Regions from separate parts of the Pseudalkalibacillus sp. A8 genome, predicted to be linked through region 1. Evidence: riboswitches for the same ligand, from Rfam matches in the RefSeq annotation. Region 1 holds a riboswitch; the other holds the start of a gene.
What was found. Region 1 has a riboswitch for cyclic di-GMP ahead of ACJROX_RS15825 (anti-repressor SinI family protein). Riboswitches for the same ligand answer to the same signal wherever they lie in the genome.
Positions count from the first base shown of each region.

Region 1 (14,962 bases):
TGATCCTGTTTTCAATCGACTGGCCTGCTTCACCACAAGTCAATCGTCCATCATCCGCTACAAAATCATTCGTATAATCAATGACAATCAAAGCCTTCACAATACATTCCCCCTATCACATTCTTCTTTATTATAACGGAAAAAAGCACCCAATAAGAGAGTCCTGCAAAATAGGGCGAAAAAATCTTTAATAGAGAAAAATCCACCAGTTAGAAAAGTTGACCTTAACTTTCTGGTGGATTTTTACATTGTTTCAAGAAGTATGGGCTGATATTACACATTTCCCAGCTCATTTTGTGGTAATAATTTTGTCATTCTTTTAATGTTTACAGCGAACACCGAGAGATAGGTTTGTATTTTCATACCTAATAAACCACGGTATTTCGCCCTGGTTAACCCATGGAATCTTTTTAATTCCGCATTCTTATGCTCTATAGATGGACGTACCTTTTTCCGTTCTTGATACTCTTCCGAGTCTAAGTACTTCATTTGTTGTTGATGTTCTTCAGAAATGATCCGAATGGAGTATGTTTTTGATTTTTTCCCCTCTTTATAACACCCTTCTTTTAACGGACATTCTTTACATATATCAACGTCAAAATAAAAAGTGTTCATTTGGTTTGTTCCAGTATCTTTTTTACCCGTTCGAGCTTTTCGAATACTATGGTGTCCTGCTGGACAAATCACTTGATCTCTTTCTTTATCATATTGAAAGTTGTCCTCTTCTCGTGCTCCATAAACAGATGGATTGAGTGGGATGGATGCTGTGATTAAATTTTGTTGTAAGTAGGATAAATTATGCTTAGATGAGTAAGCCGTATCAGCGAGAATTTCGTTAACTTCCATTCCACCAGCTTTAGATTGGTTCACTAATTCTTTTAATTGCTTACCGTCATCTACATTTCCTGGAGTGACCTGAACACCCGTAATAATTTCTTCTTCGGTCATCGCAAGATGATTCTTATAACCATAAAAGGATTTTGTAGTAGACTTCCATCCAAAACGCGCATCCGGGTCTACTGCTGACAGAATCCCTTTCTTCGAAAGAAGCCTTTCGTCTTCGACAATTCTCTTTGCGGTCTCCAGCTTATCCTTTATCGCGCCTTCCGCATCTGGAAGAGCCTGTTCGATTTGTTCACCTAAATGGGCTAAATACCGAAGCATTTCTTTAGCTTGTTCTTCCTCTGGAATATCATTAAGCTTTGGAGCTTTAGGTAATTTTTTATGTAGTTTGGTATGTTGTTTTTTAACGGCTCTGGAGAGCCTTGAAGCTGCTTTTGTTAGCACTTGTAGAGGCGAACGCTTACTTGCGTTTGCTTGGGCATGTGTAGAATCTAAAATGAGTGCTTTCGATTGGATGATCCCTTTTTCCTGGCACTGCTTGACGAGTTCTTCCAATACTTCCTCTACACGATTAGCTCCTAATCGATGGTTTCGAAATCGACTTAATTGTGTAGGATGGGGTAAAGAACTTTCGGGATTCAATCGTAAAAACCACTTATAAGCTAAATGTAAATTGGCATCTTGAATGACTTGATCATCGGATAAATCATATAAGGTCTGGATGAGAAGAATTCGAAGTAGTAACTCTGGTTCAGTCGCTGGTCGTCCGTAATACATACAATATGATTCCTTCGTAAGGTCATATATAAATGAAAAATCAACCACCTTATCGATTTTCTTTAATAGGTGATCTTCTGGTATTAAATTGTACAACTCGGCATGAAAGGAAAGAGTTTCTTGATATTGATCTTTTAACATTTATCCAATTCCTTTGCATTTTTCTTTCATCATATCAAAAAACGCCCCGAAAGGCGCTTTTTCCAGTTACTGTATTCGTTTTGCAGGACTCTCAATAATGAGTGCTTTTTCATTTATTGAAAAATCCGCCGTTTATCCTTCGTCGACTGTCGGCGAATTAGAAACAAGAAGTTCAAGGCACGATGGTTTTGAGGACCAGAGTGTATAGGTCTAATACATGAGGACCGGAAAAGCCAAGTAACGCCGAAATTCGCAATTTATCATTCGTCGATCCTAGAATAAACCTACAGCTTGACCCTCGTCATTCACATCCATATTCAATGCCGCTGGCTTTTTCGGTAAACCGGGCATCGTCATCACATTACCGGTTAATGCAACGATAAACCCTGCACCGATCGACGCTCGAAACTCACGGATCTGGATTCTGAATCCTTTAGGGCGTCCGAGCAGTGTTGGATCATCCGACAATGAATATTGTGTTTTCGCCATACATACAGGCAGGTTATCCCATCCGTTCCCCGCAAATTCTTTCAATTGTTTCTTCGCTTTGTTGGAGAAGTCTACACCCTCAGCGCCATAAACAATACGAGCTATCGTTTCGATTTTTTCTTCAATCGGCAGTTCGAGCGTGTAAAGTGGCTTATAGTTGTTTTCTGCCGATTCGATCATATCGACAACCTTTTGCGCAAGCTCTTCTCCACCTTGCCCTCCGTCAGCCCATACCTTCGCAACCGCAACCTCCACGCCGTTTTTCGCACACCATTCCTTGACGAACTCGACTTCACGGTCTGTATCTTTCACGAAGTGGTTAAGCGCTACAACAAAAGGCAGGCCGAAAGCTTTCACAGTCTCAAGGTGCTTTTCGAGGTTCACCATCCCTTTTGCAAGTGCATCAAGGTTCTCCTCACCTAACTGATCTTTCGGAACTCCACCGTGCATCTTCAAAGCTCTAACCGTCGCCACTACAACAACAAGGTTCGGATCAATTTCTCCATACCTCGCTTTGATATCAAGAAACTTCTCAGCTCCTAGGTCGGCACCGAATCCAGACTCTGTGACAACATAATCACCTAGTTTTGACGCCATTTTTGTAGCGATGACGCTGTTACAACCGTGTGCGATGTTTGCGAAAGGACCGCCGTGTATCAACGCTGGTGTACTTTCCAATGTCTGAACAAGATTCGGCTTGATCGCATCTTTTAAAAGAAGGGTAAGCGCACCTTCGACACCAAGATCCTTGACCGTCACCGGCTGCTTGTTGGTATCATATGCGACAACCATCCTGGAAAGACGCTGCTTCAGGTCTCCGATGTTTTGCGCCAAACAGAAGATGGCCATAATTTCAGAAGCGACGGTGATATCGAAACCATCTTCACGTGGAACCCCCTGAACAGGACCGCCAAGGCCGACAACGACGTTACGCAGTGAACGGTCGTTCATATCGACGACACGCTTCCAAACGATACGGCGTGTATCGATGTTCAGTTCATTTCCCTGGTGGATATGGTTATCAATCAGCGCTGACAACGCATTGTTTGCTGTCGTAATCGCATGCAGATCCCCAGTGAAATGCAGGTTGATTTCCTCCATCGGCATCACTTGAGAATATCCACCGCCAGCAGCTCCGCCTTTTATTCCCATGCTCGGGCCAAGGGATGGCTCTCGTAGAGCGATCAACGTCTTCTTTCCGATTTTATTAAGTGCTTGGCCAAGTCCAACTGTCACCGTCGATTTACCTTCCCCGGCAGATGTAGGATTGATTGATGTGACCAGGACAACTTTTCCTTCAGCTGTATCCTTCAAGCGATCCATCACATCCAGTGAGATTTTCGCTTTGTAACGTCCGTATGGCTCCCACTCTTCTTCTGATAGATTCAATTGTTCAGCAATATCTTTTATCGGTAAAAGCTTTGCTTCTTGTGCAATTTCAATGTCAGTCTTCACTTTCGTGTTCTCAACCACGTGACAATCCCTCCATCATCTAAGTACACATGACTCTTTTATTAATTTGCAGTGTATATTCGATTACGACGCCCTTTATTACGATAACAATACTCTCCGAAAAATGAAAGCACTTTCATGAAAAATGAAGGAAATTTTTACTATTTCTGTAAAAGTTCTGTTCCTTCAGATGACTGTTTCACTTTTCCTTCTTTCATCAATTTACCCATCGCTCTTTTGAACGCTGCCTTAGAAAGCCCAAATACTTCTTTGATCTCCTCTGGACCAGATTTGTCATGATACGGCATGAATCCACTGTTCTGCTCCAAATAATCGATCAAACGCTGAGAATCTTCTTCATACGCAATCTCTTTGGGTGCTTTGAGGGATACGTTCATCCTGCCGTCTTCACGGACGAAAGTGACTCGCACTTGTAATCGCTGACCGAGACGCAGTTTTGTATCTGCTTCTTCTTCATGCAGGAAAGCGATATAACGGTCATCCGTAAAAATCATCGCCCCTTGTTCCTTGAAACGATAGACATGACCAGTCAAATATTGATTTCGAAGGTTTTCAGGCGCTTCTTGAGAAAGTGTCTCGATTTCTTCACTCGTAGCAAGGTCCGCAAACAGCCTTCCCTTTTTATCCGTACGCAGTCCGCAGTATAACTTGTCCCCTTCTTTTGGCCATAATGAGCGTTCGGCCGGTAAATCATCCTTTGAAAGCAAGACATCCTTCTTGATACCTATATTCAAAAAAACACCTAAATTATGCTTCACACCTACGACTTCCAGCCACGCAATGCTGTTCATATCGATAAATGGCATGGTCGTTGTTGCCGCCAGCCGCCCTTTATGATCGTGATAGAGGAACACTTTCACTTTTTCATCGTTTTCCAAATCATTTTCAGTTTCTGAGCTATGCAAAAAGACCTCTTCTCTATTCGCATTCGTCAGCATATATCCTAATTCTGTCTTACGACTGACTATCAGATTAACAATATTTCCAGCTTCTAATGAATTCAATTTACCAACTTCCTTTACGTTCTTTGTCATTATTATTTCCCATTATATCAAAATGATTGATGTGGATAATCACAAAATTCTACGATTGTACCTTCTGTTGAAATCGGATTGAGATAAATCAACCGTCGTCCAAGCTGGTTCGTTCGGTAGGTATCTCCAAGGAAACGGATTCCCTGCTTTTTACCTTCTTCAATCGCTCTGTCAAGATCATCGACACAATAAGCGATATGGTGGACGCCTTTACCTTTTTGCCTGATAAAACGAGCTACAGGTGACGTATTTGAAGTTGGCTGGAGCAATTCGATTAGATTTCCATCCACTCGGACAGCCGCTACATGAACCTCAACTCCTGGCGCTTCACTTGTATATCGATGTTCGACTTCTCCACCCAATATGCCTACATAAAAATTGAGCGCTTCATCGATATCACGGACTGCAATGCCTATATGATCAAGAGTCTTCTTCATAGATCAGGTAATCACTCCTCTGTAAGTTTACAGTTTAACTTTAGGAATTAAAGGCAACAGTATTGTATAATTATAGGTAATTCATCTCTAAGGAGGAAGATCATGCCAAAGATTACAGTGCCAGACCATGGAACATTTGAAGTTGAAAAAGGTAAAAAACTCGTATTAGTACTTGAGGACAATGGAATCAACATCCTCCACCGTTGCGGTGGTAAAGCCAAATGTACGACTTGCCGTGTGGAAGTGGAAGCAGGCGATTTCGGCGAACTGACAGATATTGAAAAAGAAGCCTTTTCACGAAAAGGACTGCAGGAAGGTTTCCGGTTATCCTGTCAAGTGCGAGTCGATGATGATGCCACAGTCCGTCCGATCATGACGGAAGAAAACTCCAACATGGACGCTGGGCCACGGCCAGCGGAATAATAAACAAAAGTAGTGGAAGGACTTCGAGTGGCGGAGTCCTTTTTTATTGATACGCCACGATACATTTCAATCTTGTCGTGATAATTTTTATTTTGTCGTGAATTATCAGGACATGTTATGATTTAAAAATGTTGTCGTGCTCACTTACGTCCATCCCACTCGGCTAAAAATCGCTCGATGAAATCTTCCATATAATGGTGACGTTCTTCTGCCAGCTTTCGTCCTGCATTTGTGTTCATCAGATTCTTCAACTTGAACAGTTTTTCATAAAAATGATTGATTATGGAACTATCCCCATATCTATATTCGTCTTTTGTCATAGGTTCCGTTCTTGGTGGAAGATGCGGCAGATGCATGGCCTCACCCTTCGAACCTCCATACATGAATGTGCGGGCGATCCCTATCGCACCGAGCGCGTCCAACCGATCCGCATCTTGCACAACCTGTCCTTCCAATGTCCGCATTCCCTTTTTCGTACCCTTGCTAAACGACATCGTCGTGATGATTTCCACAATGTGATCGATGTCATTTTCTGGCAAACCTTCATTCAATAAAACTTGAGTGACCTCCTTTAATGCCTTCTCTTCATCGTCTACAAGCTTATCATCAATCAAATCATGGAGCAGCACAGCAAGTTCGCATATCAACAGGTTCGCTCCTTCGATTTTTCCGATATGCAAAGCAAGTGACCGTACCCGTTCGATATGGCTACAATCATGACCTGTGTGATCGTCCTTCAATCTTTCTCTTACTATCGTTTCGATATTTGCTCGAATCTGTTCCATACACTTCTCTCCTCATAAAGAAAACTCGGGCTTTACCAAGCCTTTGTCGAAAGCTGAGCTTTAGCTGCGCTAATACTGAAGAAAGTATTATATACTTTCCTTACGTACATTGAAAAAACAGCATCTTGTTAAATGCTGTTCTGTTTCTGTATATGTAAAGTAGTCGGTACGATTTGCTTCTTCCGTACAAACCGTTTTGCCTCAAAATAGTTGTTAACATCGGCTTGTTTCATAGCCTCTAACAAGGCAATATAATAGCTGCCATCGAACTTGACCTGGACTTTCAAGGTCGTTTCAATAGCCACATTCACAACCTCATCTTGCGAATCTGTGTATTTTTTTCCGAAATAGATGAATGCAATATGATTTTCTGTCAAATGAATGCCTTTGCTGCTTAAAAACTGGATAAATTCACCCGTAGAATCAATTCGCATATGCCCTAAGCCCTACCCTTTTATGAAAAGTGATACTCTTATTTTATCATAAACGAGAGAGAATGAAGCAAAAGGTTCAGAATTTAGCTATTTTTCTACACTTTTCGATAAAGAAAACTTGGCAATGCCAAGCCTGTGGCGACGGCTGAGCCTTAGCCCCTCGAGAAAGCAAATGCTTTTCCTTCGTGCGGAGAGTTGCTTCCGAAGTAACCAGCTCGTTCACTTATACTTAATAAAGTATTCATACTTTCTTATATTGTAATAAAGATTCTCCAAGTGCTTGAAGACGCTTTCCGACACTGCAGTCACGATTACAAAAACTCTGGGCATAGTTCTTCCCATAATCTTTCTTGAACGCATCGCGGACAAAACAATCGCGGCAGAACGTATTCAACGTCCATTCAATTTCTTCTGTCACAACCCTTCTTTCCACATGACTCACTCCTGCAATTTGATGAAATATTCCGGATCTGCTCTGAAATAACCTGGACTTGCACCGAAATATTTTTAGTTTGCTATAAATTAATCCGGATTTGCACCGAAATAATTCCCATATGCTTTAAATTAAATCTAACTTCCACTTTAAGTATTCCATTTCTTGTTTTATTTTATTGATGGACAGGTTGTTAATATACCAAGAGAAAACCACTCACAGTGGAGTGGTTAATCTCTTGTGCTTCCATTTTCTAAAACTGAGATCAGTTCCCGCAAGTAATCTGGAAGATCAGGCGGCCTTCGACTGGAAACAAGATGACCGTCTACGATGACGGATTCATCATGCCATTCCGCACCAGCGTTCCTCATATCGTCCTTGATTCCAGGGGTACTCGTCACCACTTTATTGTTCAATATATCAGCAGAAATCAGAACCCATCCAGCATGACAGATTTGTCCGATCACCCGCTTCTGATTGTCCATATACTGCACGATTTCCAACACTTTTGAATCACGGCGCAATTTATCAGGTGCCCATCCGCCAGGGACGAGAACACCATCGTATTCATAGTAGTTCACATCATCATAACTGTAATCCGCAACTGCCGGAACACCATATTTCCCTTTATACGTTTTATTTTCCTCTTTACCGACAAGGTGCACCGTGGCTCCTTCTTCCCGCAAACGGAGTAAAGGATACCATAGTTCAAGGTCCTCAAAGTCATTTTCTACAAAAGCCAATATACGTTTATTCGACAGCCTCATCATCTGAACCTCCTTTTAAATAAGATTCGTTGTAATAACCTTCTTGAAGGCCGTACTCTTATCCACTGGGGATATGGAGTACTTTTACCCGGTTTCTATGATAAGATAAACGTTAGGATTAACAATAAAAAAGGTGATAAGTATGATAGATGTATACGTTGATGGTGCTAGCTCTGGAAATCCCGGCCCCTCTGGTGCGGGCATTTTTATCAAAGGGTTACCGGATGGACCCGAATCCTATTCGATCCCACTCGGGACGATGACCAACCATGAAGCCGAATACCATGCCGTCATCCATGCTTTGAAAATTTGTATCAATAAACAATATAAGATCGTTTCCTTCCGAACTGATTCCCAGCTTGTCGAGCAAGCCGTCGATAAAGAATACGTAAAGAAGAATCTGTATCAGCCTCTTCTCCAACAGATCCTTCTTTTAAAAGATGAACTTGATCTCTTTTTCATCAAATGGATTCCAAGTTCGCAAAATAAAAACGCAGATAAGCTCGCCCGTTCAGCAATTCAGTTGAATGGATAAAATAACCTTTCCGCTTTTTTAAGGCTCTGTTATTCTTCAATGATGATTTTTTCGAAATTCCCTCCCTTTCCGTGGGCGGTTCGCAAGCCACCTCACTCGAGCCTTGTCCCAGGGTCTTGCCTGGCTCGCTTTTCCCGCAAGAGTGTCAGGAATTTCGCTTAAAGAACTTTGCTATGACAGCGCCTTATTTAAGAGAGGCTTTTTTACTGAGTTTGGTACCATTTGATCAAAGCTTGAGTCCCGCAGTCTTCCTCTCCTTTTTCAGCCAGGGATTTATAAAGTGAAAGCGATAATTCCAATCCAGGAGTTGTCATCCCCATTTCTTTAGCTGACTCTAAGGCAATGGTCATGTCTTTGATGAAGTGTTTGATATAGAAGCCAGGCTTGTCATCCTCTGCGATCATCCGAGGAGCCAAGTTACTCAACGACCAGCTTCCAGCAGCCCCTGTCGTAATGCTTTCTAAAACTTTTGTTGGATCAAGCCCTGCCTTTTCCGCATAGACGATCGCTTCACAAACGCCGATCATATTGGAGGCAATCGCGATCTGGTTGCACATTTTCGTATGCTGGCCTGCGCCTGCTTTTCCTTGTAGGATGATATTCCCCCCGATCACTTCAAAAATCGGCTTGACTGCCTCAAAGACTTCCGGATCTCCACCGACCATGATGGCAAGTTTACCATTTCGAGCACCGATATCCCCGCCTGAAACCGGAGCATCCAATGCGAAGATTTTATTCGTCAATGCTTGTTCATAGATTTCTTTGGCAAGCATCGGGCTTGATGTCGTCATGTCGATGACGTAAGAATGAGACTTAGCATTTTCGAGGATTCCGTTTTCTCCGAAATAAATTTCTTTTACATCATGCGGATAACCGACCATCGTTATAGTGATATTCGATTCTGAAGCAAGTTCCGCTACTGAATTTTTCCACACCGCTCCTGCTTCCAGGAGTTCTTCGGCTTTTGACTTGGTCCTCGTATGGACCAAAACCTCATAACCCGCATCAAGCAAGTTTTTTGTCATGCTTTTTCCCATTACCCCTGTACCGATAAATCCGATCGTCGCTTCTTTTATATCCATATTGCCCTCCTTGCGATCTGAAAATTCTTATAATTATAATGATAGCCGAGGTTGTTTTCTTAGACAACTAAAAAACCCCGCTATATTAAAGCGAGGTTTCATCTTACATTCTAACACGCAATTCGAGTCGTTCCACTTCTCCTCTTAATTTGTCGCGATCCAGTCTCAGGGAGAAACCATCCCATGGTGTTTCTTTCAAGATCCCAATCTCCGTATCGATGGTGACCAGCTCTTTACTTAAAAATGCCATTTCACGCCCAGCCGCAATCTTTTTCAAATAGCGTTTGAAGATCGGATCAAGTTCCTCCTCTTCGTAAATCGCTTCAACCGTTCCGTATTGCTGGATCATCGGCAGTGCCGCCTTTTCACCGACACCATGAACACCGGGAATGTTATCACTTTTGTCACCTAACAATGCTTTCACATCGATCCACTGAGCTGGCGTAATCCCGTATTCATCGGTAAAATGTTTGAGGGTATATGCATTTTCTTCTTTTTTCTTAGCAATGATTTGCGAAACTTTGTTGGTAAGAAGCTGAAGCAAGTCGCGATCATTACTATAAATAAAACACTCCCCATCCATTTCCTCTGACCACCGGCGCGACAACGTTCCGATGATATCATCTGCTTCGTATGGACTGATCGTCAATTGAGTTACCCCGACGATATCGAGAAGCTCGGTTATCGTATTGTATTGCTGGATCAAAGGCTCCGGCAATTCATTGCGCGTATCCTTATAATCTGGAAAGCGCTGACGACGCAGCGTTTCTTCTCGCTTCACGTCCCACGCAATCACAATATGCGAAGGGTTGTACATCTCGATCAGGTTTAATAGCTTCTGCACTTTAACCCGAAGCGCATTCGTGTATAAACCCTGGCTGTTTTTCGTCAGTTCATGATCTTCACGGCCGTAACTTGTCGCAAAATAACATCGGCTCAACAAATTGAAACCATCAATTATGATAAAACGGTTTTCCATGTTCCCATCCCCTTTTCCCGTCAAAATCCTTTTACCATTGTAGCATAAAAGAAAAGCGTAAGTGCCCCTGTTTAGCCAAGAAGGTCACTGGAAGTCCAACGAGGAGGCTGTCGCCGCCGCAGTAGGGCTGAAGTGATTCAAGTGGCTGGGTGCTGGAGCTAGACAGTGTTTCTATGAAATTTTATACTTTCTTAATTCTTAAAAAAGAAAGCTGGCTCTCGAGTTTGCGTACTCTTGGAGCCAGCTTGTTTTAATATGTAATCCCCGCACTTGCCGTGACACTTCATGACTCATAAACCCACATTAGTAGGTGGGTACCCGCATCAATCCGTTCGTCTTCCGCTTCCGAAGTTGCGGCATGACGTCTAGATCGAGATATAAGGTTCCCTTTGTCATGTCATCGGTTTAAGACATAAACGTGTCACTAACAATGCAGGAACTTAATTATATCGAGGAATAGTTTTTTTGTAAAGTTCGATGCTATTCTTTTATAAGTGTTATTTTTCGGAAAGGATTAGGTAGTACAACTGATCGTAATAGAACAACAAACTTTTCTAAATAAAACTTTTATCACATTTTTTTGTATATCTTTTCCTTGTAAGCTCGCACATTCAGGTACTTTGTCGTAATTTTTTGAAGTTTTGACAAAATTAGAACTTATTTTCAGCGTAATCCTACAACCTTTGTATTATGCAACATCTATTATATAAGTATTATCTGGGCACAATACCCTCCTGTTCAAAAGGCAAACCCATCGAAAGGCGGGGACGCAAAGTCACAGATCTAAGGTATTCTTTACTACGATGGCTGGTCTACCAAGAGGAAGTATACTTTGTAGGGGGAATGTATGAGTGGAAAAGCTTCAAGATCGAGAAAAATTGGATGTTGAATGGATTGAATTAATGAAGGTCGCAAAACAAGTTGGTTTGACGAAGAATGAAATAAGGGATTTTATCGGAAAATTCCCAATAAAATCCTTGGAGCAAAAGGCATAAACCCGCATACATAAGCTATTTTTTCAGATTGTTTATGGTATAATTGAATTAATTATACTAAAGGAGTTCACAAATGATCGGGGATCGTCTTAAACACTACAGAAATCAAAAAGGGATGTCATTGTCCGAACTTGCTGATAGAGCTGGAGTCGCGAAATCCTACTTGAGCTCAATTGAACGCAATCTACAAACCAATCCTTCTATCCAATTCCTAGAAAAAATTTCTAATGTATTGAATGTTCCTCTAGACAGTTTATTGCATGACTCTGTTGATGTTGAGTCTGACGATCTGGACCAAGGATGGATGAAACTAGTACAAGAAGCTATGGAATCCGGAGTATCGAAAGAAGAATTCAGAAGTTTCCTAGAGTACAACAAATGGAAAAAACAACAAGACAATAATTAAGCACCGCAAACATTTACTGTTTAGCAGTGCTTTTATTTTGCTCCAAGTTTCATGTCTTTTTGTTGAAAAATGAAGTTACGAATCTCTTTCCTTGATAAACCTAGCTCTATAGCCTCTTTCATAAGTTTTAACCACTCTGGATCTACGAATAACTCCTCCAGTTCATACAAATCCAAACCTAGTTCCTTCGAAACCCTCATCATTTTAAAGAATGAGGGGTTTTGTATTTTTCCATTCTCTAAATTTAATATGTAAGCTTCGGTAATTTGTACACGTTCAGCTAGTTCAATGACCGAAATTTGCCGCTCTAACCTTGCATCCCTAATCTTGCTCCATAAGTACATCTGTAGGATCCCACCCTCTAATAGTTCATTGTTATGTTTTAATATCAATCAACGTACCTACTTTTAATTCCCTAAATAGAATTTCATCATCCTGAATGAAGATCTTAAGGTTTCTATTTTTCTGTTCTAGTTTTTCGATTACATATTTCGTGTATGAATACGGGCACTTTCCCATCACGTGGTTATTGATTGAAATTTCGCCGATGTCGTCATTATGGTATTTAAGACTGATCTTTCGGTTGTTGATATAAGAGATATAATCACCATTCAATCTGCGAATCATGGGTAAACCCCCTTTTCTTTATGGATTTTTAAGTGTCCCTTGAACTATCAAGCGGTGAGTAGGATCTTTCATCGGGTCACAGGTAATGAGAGTAACAATGTTTTCGGAAGGATCTAATTTTAGAACAGAAGTGTCTTCTGGAAGGACTCTAGTTAAGTCATATACGATATATGTGTATGTTTTTTCTTTTGTCTTTATTATGATTTCATCACCGGGCTTCACTTCGTTTAGACGGTTGAAGTCTTTCCCGTACGTATAACTGCGGTGTGCAGCGATAGCAGAATTCCCTGCCTGACCTAAGGGAGAAGTCCCTTCCAAATGTCCTGCACCTTTCTTTAGATTAGATAAGGTAGCTCCTTCTAAAACTGGTAATTTGACATCGATTCCAGGAATCTCAACCATACCAACCAATTCACCACTAGAAGGAGCCTTTGTACTTTCCGTATCTGAAGCATAAACCGTTGATAACGAAGTGAAACTCTGTTCAGCTTTAAATGAGTCTGCTTGATTCCACTCTTCAAGTAACTGATCCTGTTGATAGAGGCTGTGTTGTGACTTTAGGAAAGGAAAGATAGTGATTCCGACACCGATGAGAAATATGAAAAATCCTAGAAGCAATCTCATAATGACTACCTTCTTAACCGGATTCGAGGTCGATCACGATTCAAGCGTTTACGCATGATACCGACACCTAAACCAGCTAACATGATTCCAGATAAGTAATACCAAATTGGATTGGATTCTCCTGTTTGTGGTAAGCGTCCATCTTTAGATGGAGGTGTCTTTTCATTTGGTGAACCACCTTCACTTGGTATTTCAGTATCTTTTGGAGGCACGGATTCTTTGTTACCTTCAGCAGTAAAAACTAAATCGAACGATGTATCTAACCCTTGAAATTCATTTCCAGATTCAGGTGGGAAAGTGACAGTGACAACGAACTCTTCACTATTGTGATGGGCTAGCTCCCGTTCAGCTAAACTTCCAAATTTACTAAGTTTATCTTGAAATAAAATATGACCGTCTTGATCTTGAACTTTCATTTCTAACTGTTCATAAAGTTTTTCAGATCCCTCTTTAAACTTTGCCAATGTGTTGTATTTAAAATCTACATTTCCATCGTTTTCAATAATAATTTTTCGTTCTGCCCAATCCCCTGGTTTTAAGTTTTTAATATCAAACAAATAGTTAGCAGGAGAAGTACTTATATCTATCACTGAAGGACTCTCGTCAGCACCAGTATTCATGACAGGCTGATAGAAAACATTCACTAACATGACTACGCTATATATCATTACTAATTGTATTAGTATTTTTTTAACCATTATGACAATGACTCCTCTATAATAATTTTATATTGGATAAGGAGTTTCTCATTTTTCATACTAAATAATAGGAAGGTGGGATGATCCCACCTTCCCATCATTCAAGAATATTGAAGTTATCTTTCTTCACCATCAGTTTGGTTACCAGTAAATGTCCATTGGAGATTCAATGAATCTTGTTGGAATTCATTCTGATCACTACCATCATCAACAAATTCAAATTGCACGTAAAGTAAATCACTAGAACCTGCCACTAACCCTTCGCTACCCCATCTATCTCCGAAGATATGCTCCCATGTATCTTTTACTGCTTCAGGAGACATCGCAGATAGCTGAGCGAGAGTAGTTGAATAAACTGGTACGTCTAACTTATCAACATTAAAGAGGAAATTAACTCGAATATGCTCACCCAAATCACGAGTGTTATTGGATCCATGATCATTAACAGTATAAGCATTATCTAGGACAACATTCTTAATATCCAATGTACCGCCGTTAACAAGTTCCAAAGAACGAATCATAGTATCTCCAGGCTTTAAGTTGTCTACATCAATGATTGTGGTTGGATCAACTGATAGATCTAATTTACCTGCCGCAAAAGTATTACTTGCTGCGGCTGTGTCACTAAAGTATGCATAAGTCCCTCCCCCAACTAATGCTAATCCTAGTGCTGCTGATGCTACGCCCAAACCTAACTTCTTCTTAATACTCATATTTTCCCTTTTCCTCCTTCACCCACTTGGGTATGTAAAGTTTTTATTTTGAATCCGCAATAGCGGAAATTCAACACAACTAATTACTTGATGTGGTACCAGACTCTTCTTTTTTGGGTACCTCAATTTCTCTAATTGCTTTCAAGATCGAGTAAGCTGAATATATTATCAACAGTACTCCTGGTAGGATTAACAGTATGGCCGTACCGAGCTTTGAATTTGCAAAGTTCATAAAGTATCCTAGAAAAGGAATGTTGAAACCGTTAT
Region 1 is NZ_CP174509.1:3,079,203-3,094,164, reverse strand. It holds gene ACJROX_RS15895 (cysteine hydrolase family protein) at 1-100, opposite strand, end outside; gene ACJROX_RS15890 (IS1182 family transposase) at 274-1,761, opposite strand; gene ACJROX_RS15885 (formate--tetrahydrofolate ligase) at 2,035-3,723, opposite strand; gene ACJROX_RS15880 (S1 RNA-binding domain-containing protein) at 3,864-4,757, opposite strand; gene ACJROX_RS15875 (VOC family protein) at 4,775-5,194, opposite strand; gene ACJROX_RS15870 (2Fe-2S iron-sulfur cluster-binding protein) at 5,297-5,617, shown strand; gene ACJROX_RS15865 (HD domain-containing protein) at 5,758-6,402, opposite strand; gene ACJROX_RS15860 (DUF6123 family protein) at 6,531-6,836, opposite strand; gene ACJROX_RS15855 (zinc-finger domain-containing protein) at 7,078-7,269, opposite strand; gene ACJROX_RS15850 (type 1 glutamine amidotransferase domain-containing protein) at 7,500-8,036, opposite strand; gene ACJROX_RS15845 (reverse transcriptase-like protein) at 8,179-8,571, shown strand; gene ACJROX_RS15840 (NAD(P)-dependent oxidoreductase) at 8,775-9,653, opposite strand; gene ACJROX_RS15835 (5'-3' exonuclease H3TH domain-containing protein) at 9,757-10,632, opposite strand; RNA gene ssrS (6S RNA) at 10,890-11,074, opposite strand; cyclic di-GMP riboswitch class I at 11,367-11,452, shown strand; gene ACJROX_RS15825 (anti-repressor SinI family protein) at 11,484-11,627, shown strand; gene ACJROX_RS15820 (helix-turn-helix domain-containing protein) at 11,701-12,033, shown strand; gene ACJROX_RS15815 (helix-turn-helix domain-containing protein) at 12,066-12,377, opposite strand; gene ACJROX_RS15810 (hypothetical protein) at 12,409-12,660, opposite strand; gene ACJROX_RS15805 (class D sortase) at 12,679-13,284, opposite strand; gene ACJROX_RS15800 (LPXTG cell wall anchor domain-containing protein) at 13,290-13,982, opposite strand; gene ACJROX_RS15795 (TasA family protein) at 14,099-14,695, opposite strand; gene sipW (signal peptidase I SipW) at 14,775-14,962, opposite strand, start outside.

Region 2 (14,962 bases), 2.7 Mb from region 1:
CGATATCTGCATAATCACGTCCAACCGCGATACGGATATGCTGGTCTTTTACGAGTACGTTATTCGTAGGGTCGAATCCGATCCATCCAGCAGTCGGCAGCTTCACCTCAACCCAGGCGTGCGTAGCGGCATCCCCGCGCATTGCTGAATTTTCACCGATATACAAATACCCGCTTACATACCGTGCTGGAATTCCACGGGACCGGCATAACGCCAGCATCAGATGCGTATAGTCCTGGCATACCCCGACCTTGTTTTCCCAAGCTTCGAAAGCAGTCGTATTGACAGTCGTCGACCCAGGCGTATAAGTGAAGGTGTCGTAAATGTGCTTGTTCACCAGTTTTACAAATTCGAAAGGATCATTGCATTGCTTCCACAAAGGCTCTGTTATCTCCTTACAAACCTCATCAGGAAGAGTCGTATAATCCGTTTTCATTAAAAACTCGGCATATTGCTCTTTGAACCCTTGAGAAAAAAGAGCATCCTTCATTTGGGGACTGAACGAATAGGCTTCCTTGAAAGCATATGGATCGATCATCACTTCCGATGTCGTCACAAGCAGTAGTTCATCATGGTCCTCCCATGCATAAAATGTCTCCACGTGGTTCCCCCAATAGTCGTAATGAACATACGACGGAACGTTCGGGGTGATTTCCTTTTTAAAGGAGATGCATTCCTGTTTTACGTCATCCATCGGCTTCAAACGGAACTGATTGATGCTCTGGCTCACTGGTAGTTCGTATGTGTAGTGTGTATGCTGGGTGACCCTATATTTCATACGCCGACTTCTCCTAGGTAGTATGTTTTATTGATCAAACGGCCGAGTTGAAAACAATCGGATTGGAATCGCTGTAAAAATTGATGGATATCCTCTGTAATGACGTCGATGACCGACATCGTTTTAAAGTCCTGTCGCATCTGGGCGATCAATTGATGCAGGTCCTCTGAATAATGCTCGATTTTGCCGTTCTCAAGCTCTTGGAATACGTTGTAGACCTGCTCAAGGCAGTAATTGATCGAACGTGGAAAAGCCTCATCAAACAGCAGGAATTCGATTACGCGCTCACCAGTGATGAATGGATGGTGCTTTTTCAAATAAGCCTCATGCCCGCTCACCGATTGCAGAACGGCAAACCAGTGGCGGTACAGCGACGGATCATTATGCTCGGGATCCTCAGAACGGTAATAATAGATGTTCAGGATTCGTGATGTTTTTTCAGCTCGTTCAATGAACTTGGCCATTTTAATGAACAAATAGGCTTCATCAAATGACAATGTCGCTTCAACCATTCCCTGGAAAAGAGCAGACTGGCGGATGATCATCTGGTAAAAATCATCGATCGTGTCCACGGTCCAATTTTCATACTTGTATTGTTTGACTTCCCAATAAAAGGAATTCACCATTTCCCATAATTCTTGCGGAATGATTTCGCGGATTGCGCGTGCATCCTCTCGGGCTAGTTTTACACAATTTAAAATGGAGTTCGAGTTGTCGCTTGAAAACGACATGAAATCCATGACGGACCGGGCATCATATAGATCGTAGCGTTTTTCAAAACCCTCGTTCGCCCCGATGATGGAAATCAGTTCATCCCAGTGGTTTTCTTTATGTTCAATACTTCCGATCAACCGCACAGAAATAAGGCGGGCAGTGTTCTCTGCGCGCTCAATATTGCGTGACATCCAATATAGTGAATTTGAAACTCTGCTTAGCATGCTTGTCCCTCCTTAATCGGTCATGACCCACGTATCTTTTCCTCCGCCGCCCTGTGAAGAATTGACGACAAGCGAACCTTCTTTCATCGCAACCCTTGTCAGGCCGCCAGGGAATACATGCGGATGCTCCCCGTTTAAAACGAATGCACGGACGTCAATGTGGCAGCCGGAAAATTTTTCTCCTTTAAAAACAGGCAGCCTTGAAAGGTTGACCATCGGTTGTGCAATGTAGTTCGATGGATTTTTTTCGATCTGAACCCTGTAGTCCTCACGCTCTTGTTCTGTAGCATGGGGCCCGATCAAGAGGTTATAGCCGCCGGATCCGTCTGTCTGTTTAACGACAAGCTGATCGAGATTCTCCAAAACGTATTTGCGTTGTTCCTCATCACGTAAAAAGTAGGTCTCGACATTCCTGATGATCGGGGCTTCACCAAGGTAGTAGCGGATCATGTTCGGAACATAGTGATAGATTGCTTTGTCATCCGCCACACCGTTGCCGATACCATTGCTGATCGTCACATTCCCTGCACGATAAGCATCGAGGAGGCCTGCGACACCGAGCATGGAATCAGGGCGGAACTCGAGCGGGTCGAGGAAATCATCATCAATACGGCGATAGATCACATCTACACGTTTCAATCCTCTGGTTGTTTTCATGTATACAATACGGTCACGGACGAGCAGATCACGTCCTTCGACAAGCTCTATACCGAGCTGTTGGGCTATGAAACTATGGTCAAAATAAGCAGAGTTGTAAACTCCAGGTGTCAGGAGTACGATGTTCGGGTTTGAGACATTGTTCGGTGCGATGGAAGATAAGGCGTCGTGTATGTGAGTGAATTGGTTTTCGAGTGAAACGACATTATAGTCTTGGAAAAAGTCAGGGAAAACGTGTCGCATGACATAACGATTCTGGAATACATAGGATAGTCCGGATGGATTCCTGAGATTGTCCTCAAGCACGCGGAACTCTCCGTTTTCATCTTTGATCAAATCTATACCGGCCATAAAAATATGGTTTCTTCTTGGAACTTTGATATTTGTAACTTGGGGATAAAAGTTTTTACAGTTGACGACGAGTTCTCGAGGAATAAGACCATCTTTTAAAATCTGCTGGCTATTGTATACGTCGTCCAAGAATAGGTTGAGCGCTTTGACACGCTGAATGAGACCTTTTTCAAGTTGTTGCCATTCGTCCTTCGGTATGATGTTCGGAACGAAATCAAAAGGGATTGTTCGCTCGGCTCCTTGATCGTCGTTATAGACGGTGAAGGTGATGCCCTGTCTGAGGAAATTCTGCTGAGCAGCTTCATGCCGGGCTTGCAGTTCATCCTCGGGAAGGGTGGATAAACGATTATAGAGGGTTTGGTAATGAGCACGCGGCTTTCCTCTTTCCTGGAGCATTTCATCGAAGAATGACTCGGTTTCGTATGTTTTGAACATTCAATGTCCCCTCCCATTATTCTTTTTATTTAGGTATAAATATTTATTCGAAAATTCTAACATTTAAAGAATACACTATAGAAAACCCATTATCAAGGCAGTAAAAGCACTAATACTGTCGAAAGATGATGAATTATTGAAACTTTTAACACGAGAGCAAAAACCATGTATGAAAACCTCAAAAAATGGATGTTTTGTGTACCAGGCACCGATCACGAAGCCTTGTCGGAGAAGGGATCCAGATCGGTGTCAGGTACACTCTCGAAAGCCTTGCCCAGAGCGGGAATGAAATGGTACCTGGCACCGTCTCAAAACCGTTGGGCGACAAGGGTTGAATTTTCGTGCCAGGCACCAGAGAAGGCACCAACGAAGACACCATAAAAAATAATATTGAAGAAAATTTTCAAACTTTTTGTACATTTTGTGGGCTTGTCTGTGAGCGGTGGACATTGCACAGCAAGCGTTTCGAAAGGCCATTTCAAGAAAAAGTAAACAAATTCCCTTGTCCCACTTGACTTTTAGGTATATAACCACATGACTAATAATAAAATATTACAAAACGAACTTTAGGGGACCGCGATGAGAAGTCTAAGTAAAGCTGCGTGCGAGCTTAGCAGTCATTTTGTTCATAGGGGGAAGATGACAATTTAACATTTCGCAGCCTAGATATTGAAGTCTCATTTCGCACCTCTTACATCCAATTTAGGGAGGCGAGTGGTGTGCACGATTACATCAAAGAACGAACCATCAAGATAGGCAGGTATATCGTGGAGACAAGAAAAACCGTTCGAATGATAGCGAAGGAATTCGGTGTTTCGAAAAGTACTGTCCACAAAGATTTAACTGAACGATTACCTGAAATCAACCCGGAGCTGGCCAACAGTGTCAAAGAGATATTGGAGTACCATAAATCAGTACGACATCTCCGTGGTGGAGAAGCTACTCGGGAAAAATACAAAAAATCGACTGAAAAGGTAGTCAATTAATTTTTGGGTAGTGATTATGTACTATTTTTTGACAAATTTTGTCCCTATTCTACACAAAACTATGGTAAACTTATAAAATGGATGAACTACATAAATTTAACAAATCATACAACCAATAGAACCATTCTGGATTAGGGAGGATTTACCGCATGTTTTCTAGAGATGTAGGCATTGATTTGGGTACCGCTAACGTGCTCATTTATGTCAAGGGACGGGGGATTGTCCTCGACGAGCCATCAGTCGTTGCTATTGATATCCACCACGATCGTGTGTTAGAGGTGGGTGAAGCAGCTCGCAGAATGGTTGGGCGAACTCCTGGAAATATCGTTGCGACTAGACCGTTAAAAGATGGGGTGATCGCGGATTTCGAAATGACTGAAGCGATGCTGAAATATTTCTTGGATAAGATTAACGTGAGGGGGCTGATAGGCAAGCCAAGGATCTTAATCTGTACTCCAACGAATATTACGACCGTTGAACAAAAAGCAATCCGTGAAGCAGCTCAAAAGAGTGGAGCGAAACACGTATTCCTTGAAGAAGAGCCGAAGGTTGCCGCAATTGGTGCTGGTATGGATATTTTTCAACCATACGGGAACATGGTCGTTGACATAGGCGGTGGAACAACAGATGTTGCCGTTCTATCCATGGGCGATATCGTCACCGCCTCTTCGATTAAAATGGCGGGGGACAAGCTCGACCAGGACATTCTTCAATACATAAAACAGAAGTACAAGCTTTTGATCGGTGAACGAACATCCGAAAGTATCAAGATACAGGTAGCGACGGTCTTTCCAGGAGCTCGTGATGAAGAAATGGAGATTCGTGGTCGTGACATGGTAAGCGGTTTGCCACGTAACATCACGATCCGATCTTCAGAAATTGAGGAAGCATTGAACGAATCTGTCCATTCTATTTTGATGGCTGCGAAAAGCGTTTTGGAAAAAACACCTCCTGAACTTTCAGCTGATATCATCGACCGCGGTATCATCCTTACTGGCGGGGGAGCTCTGTTACACGGAATCGATCAACTTTTTGCCGAAGAATTGAAGGTTCCGGTCCACATAGCAGATGATCCGATGACATGCGTAGCACGTGGAACTGGTTTGATGCTTGAACATATCGACAAGTTACCGAAGCAAAAAACGTCTTGAAAGAGCGACTGAATCTATTAAACACAACTAGCAATCGTCTTTTACTAGTTTTTAAAAGGACAAGCTTCATACAGACACTTGGCCAAGTTATTTTTACATAAAAATAAAGGAGGAGAGCATCATGTTTCGAGGTTTTTACACAGCGGCTTCCGGAATGATTTCTCAGCAAAGACGTCAAGATCTGTTGACGAATAATCTATCAAATGCGAATACGCCCGGCTTTAAAGCGGATCAGGCATCGTTCGAGCATTTCCGCAATTGCTGTTGAGTCGTCTTGGAGAAACGAATCTCGCAGGGAATTCTATTCCTGCCAGCAAGCAGGTCGGTACGCTTGCGACAGCAGTATATATGCAAGAGACGATGCCGAACTTTACCTCCAAGAGACTGGACACAATCTCGATGTTGCTCTTCTTCAAGGGGCTGTTCCGATTGATGAAGAAACCGGCACCGAGAGCGCTTTGTTTTTTACAGTTGAAAATGAAGAGGGCGCCACACAATTAACACGTAACGGGAATTTTTCACTAGACACGAATGGAAATCTCGTAACGAGTACCGGTGGCTTCGTACTAGATACGAATGGGAACCGGATTCAAGTAGAAGGATCTGATTTTACGATGGATTCCAATGGGATGATTCCAGAGCTCGGCGTACAAGTGAATGTCGCGCTTGTAGAAAATCCGAACCTACTTGAAAAAGCGGGGAACGGACTTTTTGTAGTTGGGAATGAAGATACAATCATCCCTGCAGAAGGGAATCCTGAAGTTTCCTATCAGTTGAAACAAGGATTTGTCGAACGCTCCAACGTGGATGTTGAACAGACGATGGTAGAAATGATGAATGCTTATCGAACATTCGAAGCCAATCAGAAGGTTTTACAAGCTTACGACCGGACGATGGAAAAAGCATCGAATGAAATTGGTAGACTAGGTTGATCTGAATTTTAAAAGACTCGCTTCAATAGGATGGATTTCAGGAGGTAGAATGATGAATCGATCGATGATTACGGCTTCTGTATCGATAGGACAGCTGCAACGGCAGTTAGACACGATTTCAAATAACCTTTCGAATAGTAATACATATGGATTTAAGAGACGCAATGTACAATTTTCTGATTTACTAGTCCAAGAGATAAACAACCAGCCGAACCAGAGAGCTGAGATGGGCCGTTTGACACCGGATGGAATTCGTCTTGGAAGTGGATCACGAGTTTCTGGGACCGTCCTTCGATTAGAGCAAGGCAGTGTTCTCGAAACGGGTAGAACCCTGGATGTTGCCTTATTAAATCCGAACGTTATGTTTCAAATTTCGAAAACACTTGAAAATAATGTCGAAATCATTGAATATACAAGGGAAGGGTCTTTTTACTTGAATCCAGTAGAAGGAAACCCTGATCAATTACAACTTACTGCTGCGAATGGGGATCGTGTGATGGGTGAAAACGGTCCGATTGAGATACCGGCAGGATTTGAATCGATTTCGATCAATGGAAATGGGACGATTGGAGTCACGATGCCGGATCGGACGGTTGTAAATGCTTGCCGATTGGCTTTGGCCGAAATTGTACGGCCTCAGCTATTAGAGGCGTATGGAGAAAACCGTTTTAGACTTGGTCCTGATACGCCGGTTGGACAAGCTGTTGCACTAGTGGAGCAAATGAAAGACTTGATCCAGCAAGGTGCGTTGGAGCAATCCAATGTCAATGTCGCTCAGGAAATGACAGAACTTTTAACTACACAACGTTCCTACCAGGTGAATGCCAGAGCCGTAACGATGGCTGATCAGATGATGGGACTAGTGAATACCATTCGTTAAGCAGGATTAATGGGGAGTTAACATGATTCAAAAAAATACAGAAGCCAAAAATGAACGATCTTCTTTAAGAGAAGCATTTAAGACGAGTAAAAATAAATTAATAAGAAAATACTTGAAGAAGAACGAGGAAAGCTCGCCTTCTTCACAGGAAGAGCGTAAACAACAGAGAGTACGGTCAGATAAGCTTCAGGAACGCATTGTGCCGATCTGGCTACGGTTGATCATTGTTGTTCTCTTGTTCGCGCTTTGCCTTGCGGGAGGACTAGCTGTAGGGTATGGAGTAGTCGGAGACGGAGAAATGATGGACGTCTTCAAAAAAGACACATGGCAGCACATCGTCGATATTGTCAAAAAAGACGCATGAATGAAATCTGAATAAGAACCTTGCATGGAAGCCCTTTAGGAGGTTTACCCTCCAAAGGGCTTTTGAATTTCATGTAAAATTTGTGGAATAACTCAGTACTCAAAATACGCAATAAATTCTGAAATCGGCTCATAAATTCTGAAATCGGCTCATAAACAACCTCAGAGTGTGATTCGCAAACGATCAGTCGGAAACTGATAAATATCATTTACCAAATTTATCTATTTAGCGGTATAATGATGGTAAGTTTCCTCTATTTTCGACACCTATAAGAAATAATCCCCATTCACTAGCTGATAAATCAAACTGAACAAATTCTTTTAAGGAGTGACGTTATGCCTCGAAAGCTAAGGGTATGGTATCCCGGAGCGGAGTATCATATCACCTCGCGTGGAAATCGCAAGACCCCTCTCTTTTACGACAATCAAGACCGCCTGAAGTACATGAAAATTCTCGGCGAAGCCCGATCAGAATTCACCTTCGACCTCTACTCCTACTGCCTGATGACCAATCACATCCACCTTCAATTAAAAACCCACTTTTCAGCACCCGATCAAATCATAAGAAAGATCCATCATCGTTATGCGCTCTATTTCAATAAGAAATATGAATTCGTCGGCCATGTTTTCCAAGGACGTTATGGTGCTAAACTGATCGATTCGCCGAACTATCAAATGGACGTCAGCAAATACATCCACTTCAACCCAGTGAATGCCGATCTAGCAACAACACCAAGCGCGTATGAATGGAGCAGCTACCGGACATATGTTGATTTCCACAGACTCCCCAACGTAAATCCTTATCCCGTGCTCTCTTATTTTCCCTATCCCCAAAATATCGAGTACCAGAAATTCGTAGAAAACGATCCAACTGCATCCATAACAGGCGATGAGCTGGAAAAATCCCTGGAATCCTTCCTTTAGCCAGGATTTATTTTTCAAAGCTGTTTTGTGCTATGATAGGAAAAAAGAAAGCAATACATAGGAGGATTTACATATGTTGAACATCGATGAAATCAAGGAAATCATTCCACACCGTCACCCGGTTTTACTAGTGGACAAAATTCTTGAAGTTGAAGAAGGTAAACATGCAACCGGGATTAAAAATGTGACCGCAAATGAAGACTTTTTCAATGGACATTTCCCTGAATATCCTGTCATGCCGGGTGTTTTGATCGTAGAGGCACTTGCTCAGGTGGGAGCGGTTGCCCTTCTAAAAAAAGAAGAAAATCGTGGACGTCTGGCCTTTTTTGCAGGTATCGACAAATGCCGTTTTAAAAGACAAGTACGCCCGGGAGATCAATTACGCCTTGAAGTGGAATTGACGCGAGTCCGTGGTTCGATGGGGAAAGGACAGGCTGTTGCAACCGTCGATGGTGAGGTCGCTTGTGAAGCTGAAATCATGTTCGCGTTAGGTGAAAAGAAAGAATAGATAGCTATTATAAGGGGAGATTTGCTGATGAAAATTTGGGACATTTCTCAACCGCTGAAGGAGGGAGTGCCAACATGGCCTGGCGATACTCCCTTTTCTTTTAAATTGAACTGGACGAAAGAAGAGACTGGATCCGTGAACGTCGGAAGTCTGACGTTGAGTACCCATACAGGAACACATGTAGATGCACCGTTTCATTTTGACAATGATGGTAAAAAGATGCTGGATCTCCAGCCGGAGCTTTACGTTGGCGATACACTCGTCGTCCATCTAGAAGACCGTGATTCGATAAAACCTGAGGATCTGGAATGTTATGATTTAAGTAAAGTAGAGCGATTGCTTATAAAAACCGGATCCTGGACAGACCGAAGTAAGTTTCCGGAATCGATCACCTACCTTTCAGAAGAACTTGCGCCATTTTTAAAAGAAAAAGGCATCCGTCTGATTGGAGTGGATGTTCCTTCCGTCGACCAGGTAGATTCAAAGGATTTGGCTGCACATCATGGTTTACTAAACAACGACATTCATATCCTTGAAAGTGTCATTCTGGATGATGTCGAGGAAGGCGTCTATGAACTGATCGCATTGCCATTGCCGCTAACTGAATCCGATGCCAGCCCGGTCAGAGCCATTTTACGAAGATGATTGTTAAGTGAATGTTAGTGCGGTGTTAAAATCGTTAGGAATGTTTATGCATTCAGTAAAATTACCCAATTTTAACGGAAAATGCTCTATATTGTAAGTAGCTGGTACACAGCCAGCAAAAAAACTTGCGATACAAGGAGTGGTTACCGTGAAAAAAAGCTTTCTCGCTAAACTTGGCTCTGCATTATTCGCAATTATGTTAATAACAGCATGTAACGGAACGGAAGAAGAACCAACGGAACCAACTAATGGGGAACCAACTAATGAAGAACCAACTAATGGAGAACCAACCGAAGAAGAAACGAACACTGAAGAAAGTGGTGAAGGCGAATCTTCTGAAAACGGTTCTTGATTTTAAACTGAAACCGTAGGCACACTGTCCTACCTCCCTACCCTCATTTATGAGCTGCCCAATGCAGCTCTATTTTTTTGTTTTTGAATGCTGTACAATGGATGCTGTACCAGGCACGACAGTTTACCCCTTGCTGCAACTGGGTTTGTGAGAAGTACCAGGCACCGATCAGGAAGTCAGTATTCCCAAGGGGTCTGAATCGGTACCTGGCACCGAGCATTATAAAGAGGATAAATCAATATCCATAAGGCTGGCTTTTTATATTTTAAAAGATACTTTTGACTTATATGTTGGGGATTGCTAATTTTTAAATTAAAAGGAGGCGGTTCTATGAGTAGTGTTCATGATTTTTCGGCCAAGACGATTACAGGAGAAGATAAGAAATTAGCGGATTATAAAGGGAAAGTGCTGATGATTGTCAATACGGCAAGCAAATGCGGTTTCACCCCCCAGTATGAGGGGTTGCAGAAACTGTACGATACTTATAAGGACCAGGGTTTCGAAGTACTGGGCTTTCCCAGCAACCAATTCATGAATCAGGAACCCGGATCAGAACAAGACATTCAAGAGTTCTGTCAAGTCAATTATGGGGTAAGCTTTCCCATGTTCAGTAAAGTGGATGTCAAAGGCAAAGATGCCCATCCTCTATTCAAACACCTGGTAAAGGAAGCACCTGGTTTGCTTTCTAATCAGGTAAAATGGAACTTCACCAAGTTTCTCGTCGATCAAGAGGGTAGAGTAATCAATAGGTACGCCCCTAAAACCAACCCCGAAAATATGGAAGAAGACGTTCAAAAATTGCTGAGCCGGTAATATGGTGTTGGACGAGTCCTTACTCGTCCTTTTTATCTCCAGTATAGGCTTCGCATAGGATTACAAAGTAAGATTCGACTACTCAAATTAATTCCTGAATCTTTCAGTAATGAAAGCGTTAACATAATGATTCAGGCCTTTAAGACTAGTCTATAAATCCTAAACATAAAAGAATCACCGATTAACTGTGTTATGTGATATAAAAGTACTATAAATCATCTGGAAAAACGGGTATATTTTACTTGGAAAATCTTGTCGAATTCTTGTATCCTACAAGTAATGAAAAGTGGATAAAGGCAAAGCTATCGAAAGGTAGTGACGCAAAGCTAAAGGGACTAACGGTTTTACCTATGTCAGCCAGTTGCCTAGGACCAGTAACACATACATATATTGGTACCCCAAGAGGGTCCTATGGCATATTCCTGGGTTGAAAGCTTCTTACAGCCTTGGCAATCTGCTTTTTTTTTATGAATAAAGGACAGAGGGGAATGAAAGACATGCTAAAAAAATGGATCGCAACGATCAGCGCAGCTTCACTTTTACTATTTGGAGCTTCACCTGGTGCGTTTGCAAACACGGATGAAGCTACACCAACGGTAGATGTGTCCGATGAAACATCTACAGAGCAAGAAACTACAAACGAAGAAGAGAATACAACTAAAGAAAATACTGAAGAAAGTACCGAAGAGGAATCTTCAGAAGATGGTACTGAAGAAGAGTCTACTAATGAAGAAATATTAGAAGAGGAACCTACTGAAGAAGTAGAGGAACCATCCTTATTACCAGGGTACTTTTTCTATTTTGTTAAAAAGATGGTCGAGAATGTTCGTCTAGCTGTTACTTTTGCTGAGTATGAAGAGGCAAAAATTTTAGCGGATATCGCAGCTACTCGTATCGCTGAGGCAAATGCACTTTTTGCTGCAGGTGAAGATGAATTGGCTCAAGAGACGCTTGAGGAAGCCTTGAAAGCTCAAGAAGCTGCAATGGAGAAATCTGAAGAAGTAGAGTCTTCAGAAGAAACTGGTGAAGAATCTACTGAAGATGAAGAAGGTACAGAAAACGAGGGAACTACTGAAGAAGGAACTGGGGATGAAGACAGTTCTGAAGAAGACGAGCTTCAGGTAAAATTATCACAAAACATCGATGCATTACTCGGAGCGCTCATAAATGTACCAAACCCTAATGCTCAAGATGCCTTAATGAGAAATGTTCAGAGAGCCTTTGTAAAACTAGATGATAAGATTGCCAAGCTAGAAGAAAAAAATAGTGAAGACCTCGTTCAAGAAGAAGAAGCTAAAGAAGAAACCGAGGCTCCTGAAGGAGAAGAAACTGAAGGAACTGAAGAAACTAACACTGAAATTGAGGAACAACATAAAAAAGCAGAAAAAGCTGAAGAAAAAGCAGAAAAACGACTTGCAAAAGCGGAAGAAAAGGCCGGAAAAGCTCAAGAAAAGCGTGAAAAAGCCAACGAAGACCGAGGAAAAGCCATGCAAGATCGTGACGGTGATAAAAATCGTAAAAACGATAAGCAAGGCAATGAACGCGGAAACAAAGGCAACGGTAAAGAAAATGGAAAAGGCAATGGCAAAGGTAACGGTAATGGAAATGGGAACGGAAACGGCAGAAACTAACATCGGCTACCCTAAGGAGACCTCCACGCACTCAGCGGAGGTCTCTTTCTTTGTTACGGTGGCAGGCACTAATTACAACCTCAACAGTGCCAAGGGCTCTAAAAAGTACCTGGTACAAATATTTTTTATACTGATATTCCATTGCCGGATAGGGGTGGGCGTATGCTTGTCTGTTTTAGGAATGTTACTTTGACTCGTTTGGATTTTAATAAGTATGGGACCCAGATCAAGCATGAAATCAACGAACCGATTTGTTGTCTGTAGGATTGATTTTTAATGTAAGCAAGCATTTCTTCCGAGATAGGGAGTGAGCTGAAAATCCAGTTCGTCACGAAACCATCGGCGAGTGAATAAATGGTCACACCGACCAGAAAGTAAATCATAAACTTCGGAAACGACGGGCTTCTTTGGAACAATAGCCACAATGCGATCAATGATAAGATTATGATTACATAATCAACAGCTGCGCCGATAAAAAAAGTGGGGGCAAACCATGCGTGATACATCCCGTTACCTGGTTCAGTCAACAAACTCCATGCCGGCGTATCATAAACGGTTACGTAACTCTGATAAAGAGCATAGAGGCGAATGATCGGGACTAATAAAAGACCTGCGACAATCAAAATCAACCATCCAGCGATCCCTTCGAGTTTAGATCCCATAATGATCTCCTTTCGATTCCTAAATCTACTTTTTAATACCCTGAAACCAGCCAAGAGAAACTGGAGCATACGACCCAAATTTCAGCTTCTTTTAAACACTTCATATTTCCCTGAATCTTCAAACCCCAACTTTCGTAAAATCGGTTCTGAAGTGCCTTTCCGAGCTTGAGTGACGAGCCAGTTACTTCCGTATGAACTCGCAAGCTCCATTCGTTTTGATAAAAGAGCATGGTAAATGCCTTGCTTCCGGTACTCAGCTAAAACTCCGGTCCCTGCAAGATACATAGCCTCGCCATCCGTGCTGAACCGATATCCGGCATATCCCACTGCACGTGTGCCATCCATGACAATCAAAAAACCGCCCCTGCATTTAGGATCCCTCAAGTATTCAAGCCTTTGCCGGACCAACGTTTCTTTTGTCGCGTCATCATATCCCCAGATTTTTGCGGCTACATCTACAAAATGCCTGACATCCTGTTCATCAACTACACTTCCCACCGCATACGGCATCTCAACTTTTTCCCATCGGTCAACTACTTTGACGAGCCCATAATAAGTGTCCTCATATTCAAGCCCCAACGACTGAACTTTCAAAACCAGATCCTCAGGTGCTGAATCAGGTCCAACCCACCAGGAGAAAGGATTCTCATCATAAAAGTGCTCGATTTCCCTGGATAATGCCAAGAATTCTTCCACAGATTCTACTTTTACTTTTACAACTTTGTTGGATAAAATACTTGAAGAGCCTTTCGTCCTATACATCATTAGCTCCGGCCGTTCCACATACTCAACATTGTCCGGGATACTTTCGTAATCCCACATTACCCCGGGCACATATTTCCACAATTGATCCATTGGTGTTTTAAGCCTCTTTTCTCTCTAATAAAAGCCATTTCGTCCCATGACGTAAAAATCCTGCAACTTAATCTTTACAAATGAGGAAGATTAGTGTCAACCTAACTTTTTACATAAATTGTAAATGAAACTATAGTCACTTTCCCCCCATTATCGGCGAACTGATAAATGTAATGACGTTAGGGGGGAGGTTTTACTAGTGGAGAAAACACTTGAGAAACCTAAAGGAAAATTTTTTGAAGAGATTCATTTTTTACGGGCATTTGCTTGTATTGGTGTGGTTCTTGTACACCTTAGTGCAAGCTATTATAATCAACATGGCCAGACCTTCAATTGGCTGACTTTTGCATTGAATCAGCTAGGGCGCTTTGGCACACCAACATTTGCCTTGATCAGTGGGTTTTTATTATTCCATCAAGTAAAAGCAAAAGGATTTGATTTTCAAAGGTTTTTAAAATCCCGATTCACAAAAATCATAATGCCATTTGTGGTTTGGAGTGTTTTTTATCTTCTGATCAAAGTAATCGTGTTGAATGCAACCTTGCCATCTGGACAAGATTTTATAGAATCTTTCTTAATGGGAGCTTCTTTTTACCATTTGTATTTCATGGTTATCGTTATCCAATTTTATTTCGTCTTTCCAATGTTACAAGCAATTAGAACAAAGTTATCATGGATGATAGCTTTGATTGTCTCATTTATAGTAAGTGCATTTTTTATAAATCTATCGAATTTCATATCCGTTCAAGAAGGCTTAGGAGCTCTTTTGAATAACCGTGTTTTCATTTTTACATGGATTTTTTATTTCATATTCGGTGGGTTCTTAGCATATTATTGGCGTTCAATAACAAAGCTTGTGACCAGCCAGGCTAAATTACTAATTTTAATAGCAATGGTATATGTATTAGCCATTTATGAATATCAAATAATGGGTTCGATTCCTTCAAATCGGATGACGAATTTGATTAATATTCCTTTATTAAGTATAGCTGTCATCGGACTGTTCCCGGTCATCCAGAGCAGACGAATCCTTTATGGTCCTTTAAAATTGATCGGAACACTATCGATGGGGATCTATCTCGTCCATCCCTTAGTATTGTT
Region 2 is NZ_CP174509.1:5,761,637-5,776,598, reverse strand. It holds gene ACJROX_RS28810 (transglutaminase domain-containing protein) at 1-778, opposite strand, end outside; gene ACJROX_RS28805 (alpha-E domain-containing protein) at 775-1,716, opposite strand; gene ACJROX_RS28800 (circularly permuted type 2 ATP-grasp protein) at 1,729-3,159, opposite strand; gene spoIIID (sporulation transcriptional regulator SpoIIID) at 3,879-4,145, shown strand; gene ACJROX_RS28790 (rod shape-determining protein) at 4,295-5,296, shown strand; partial or broken gene ACJROX_RS28785 (flagellar hook-basal body protein) at 5,418-6,228, shown strand; gene ACJROX_RS28780 (flagellar hook-basal body protein) at 6,281-7,108, shown strand; gene ACJROX_RS28775 (DNA-directed RNA polymerase subunit beta) at 7,131-7,472, shown strand; gene ACJROX_RS28770 (transposase) at 7,808-8,395, shown strand; gene fabZ (3-hydroxyacyl-ACP dehydratase FabZ) at 8,469-8,903, shown strand; gene kynB (arylformamidase) at 8,931-9,548, shown strand; gene ACJROX_RS28755 (hypothetical protein) at 9,697-9,900, shown strand; gene ACJROX_RS28750 (glutathione peroxidase) at 10,231-10,713, shown strand; cyclic di-GMP riboswitch class I at 10,999-11,082, shown strand; gene ACJROX_RS28745 (DUF5667 domain-containing protein) at 11,211-12,344, shown strand; gene ACJROX_RS28740 (DUF2569 domain-containing protein) at 12,470-13,006, opposite strand; gene ACJROX_RS28735 (GNAT family N-acetyltransferase) at 13,088-13,861, opposite strand; gene ACJROX_RS28730 (acyltransferase) at 14,061-14,962, shown strand, end outside.
Region 2: another riboswitch for cyclic di-GMP. It lies ahead of ACJROX_RS28745 (DUF5667 domain-containing protein); the one in region 1 lies ahead of ACJROX_RS15825 (anti-repressor SinI family protein).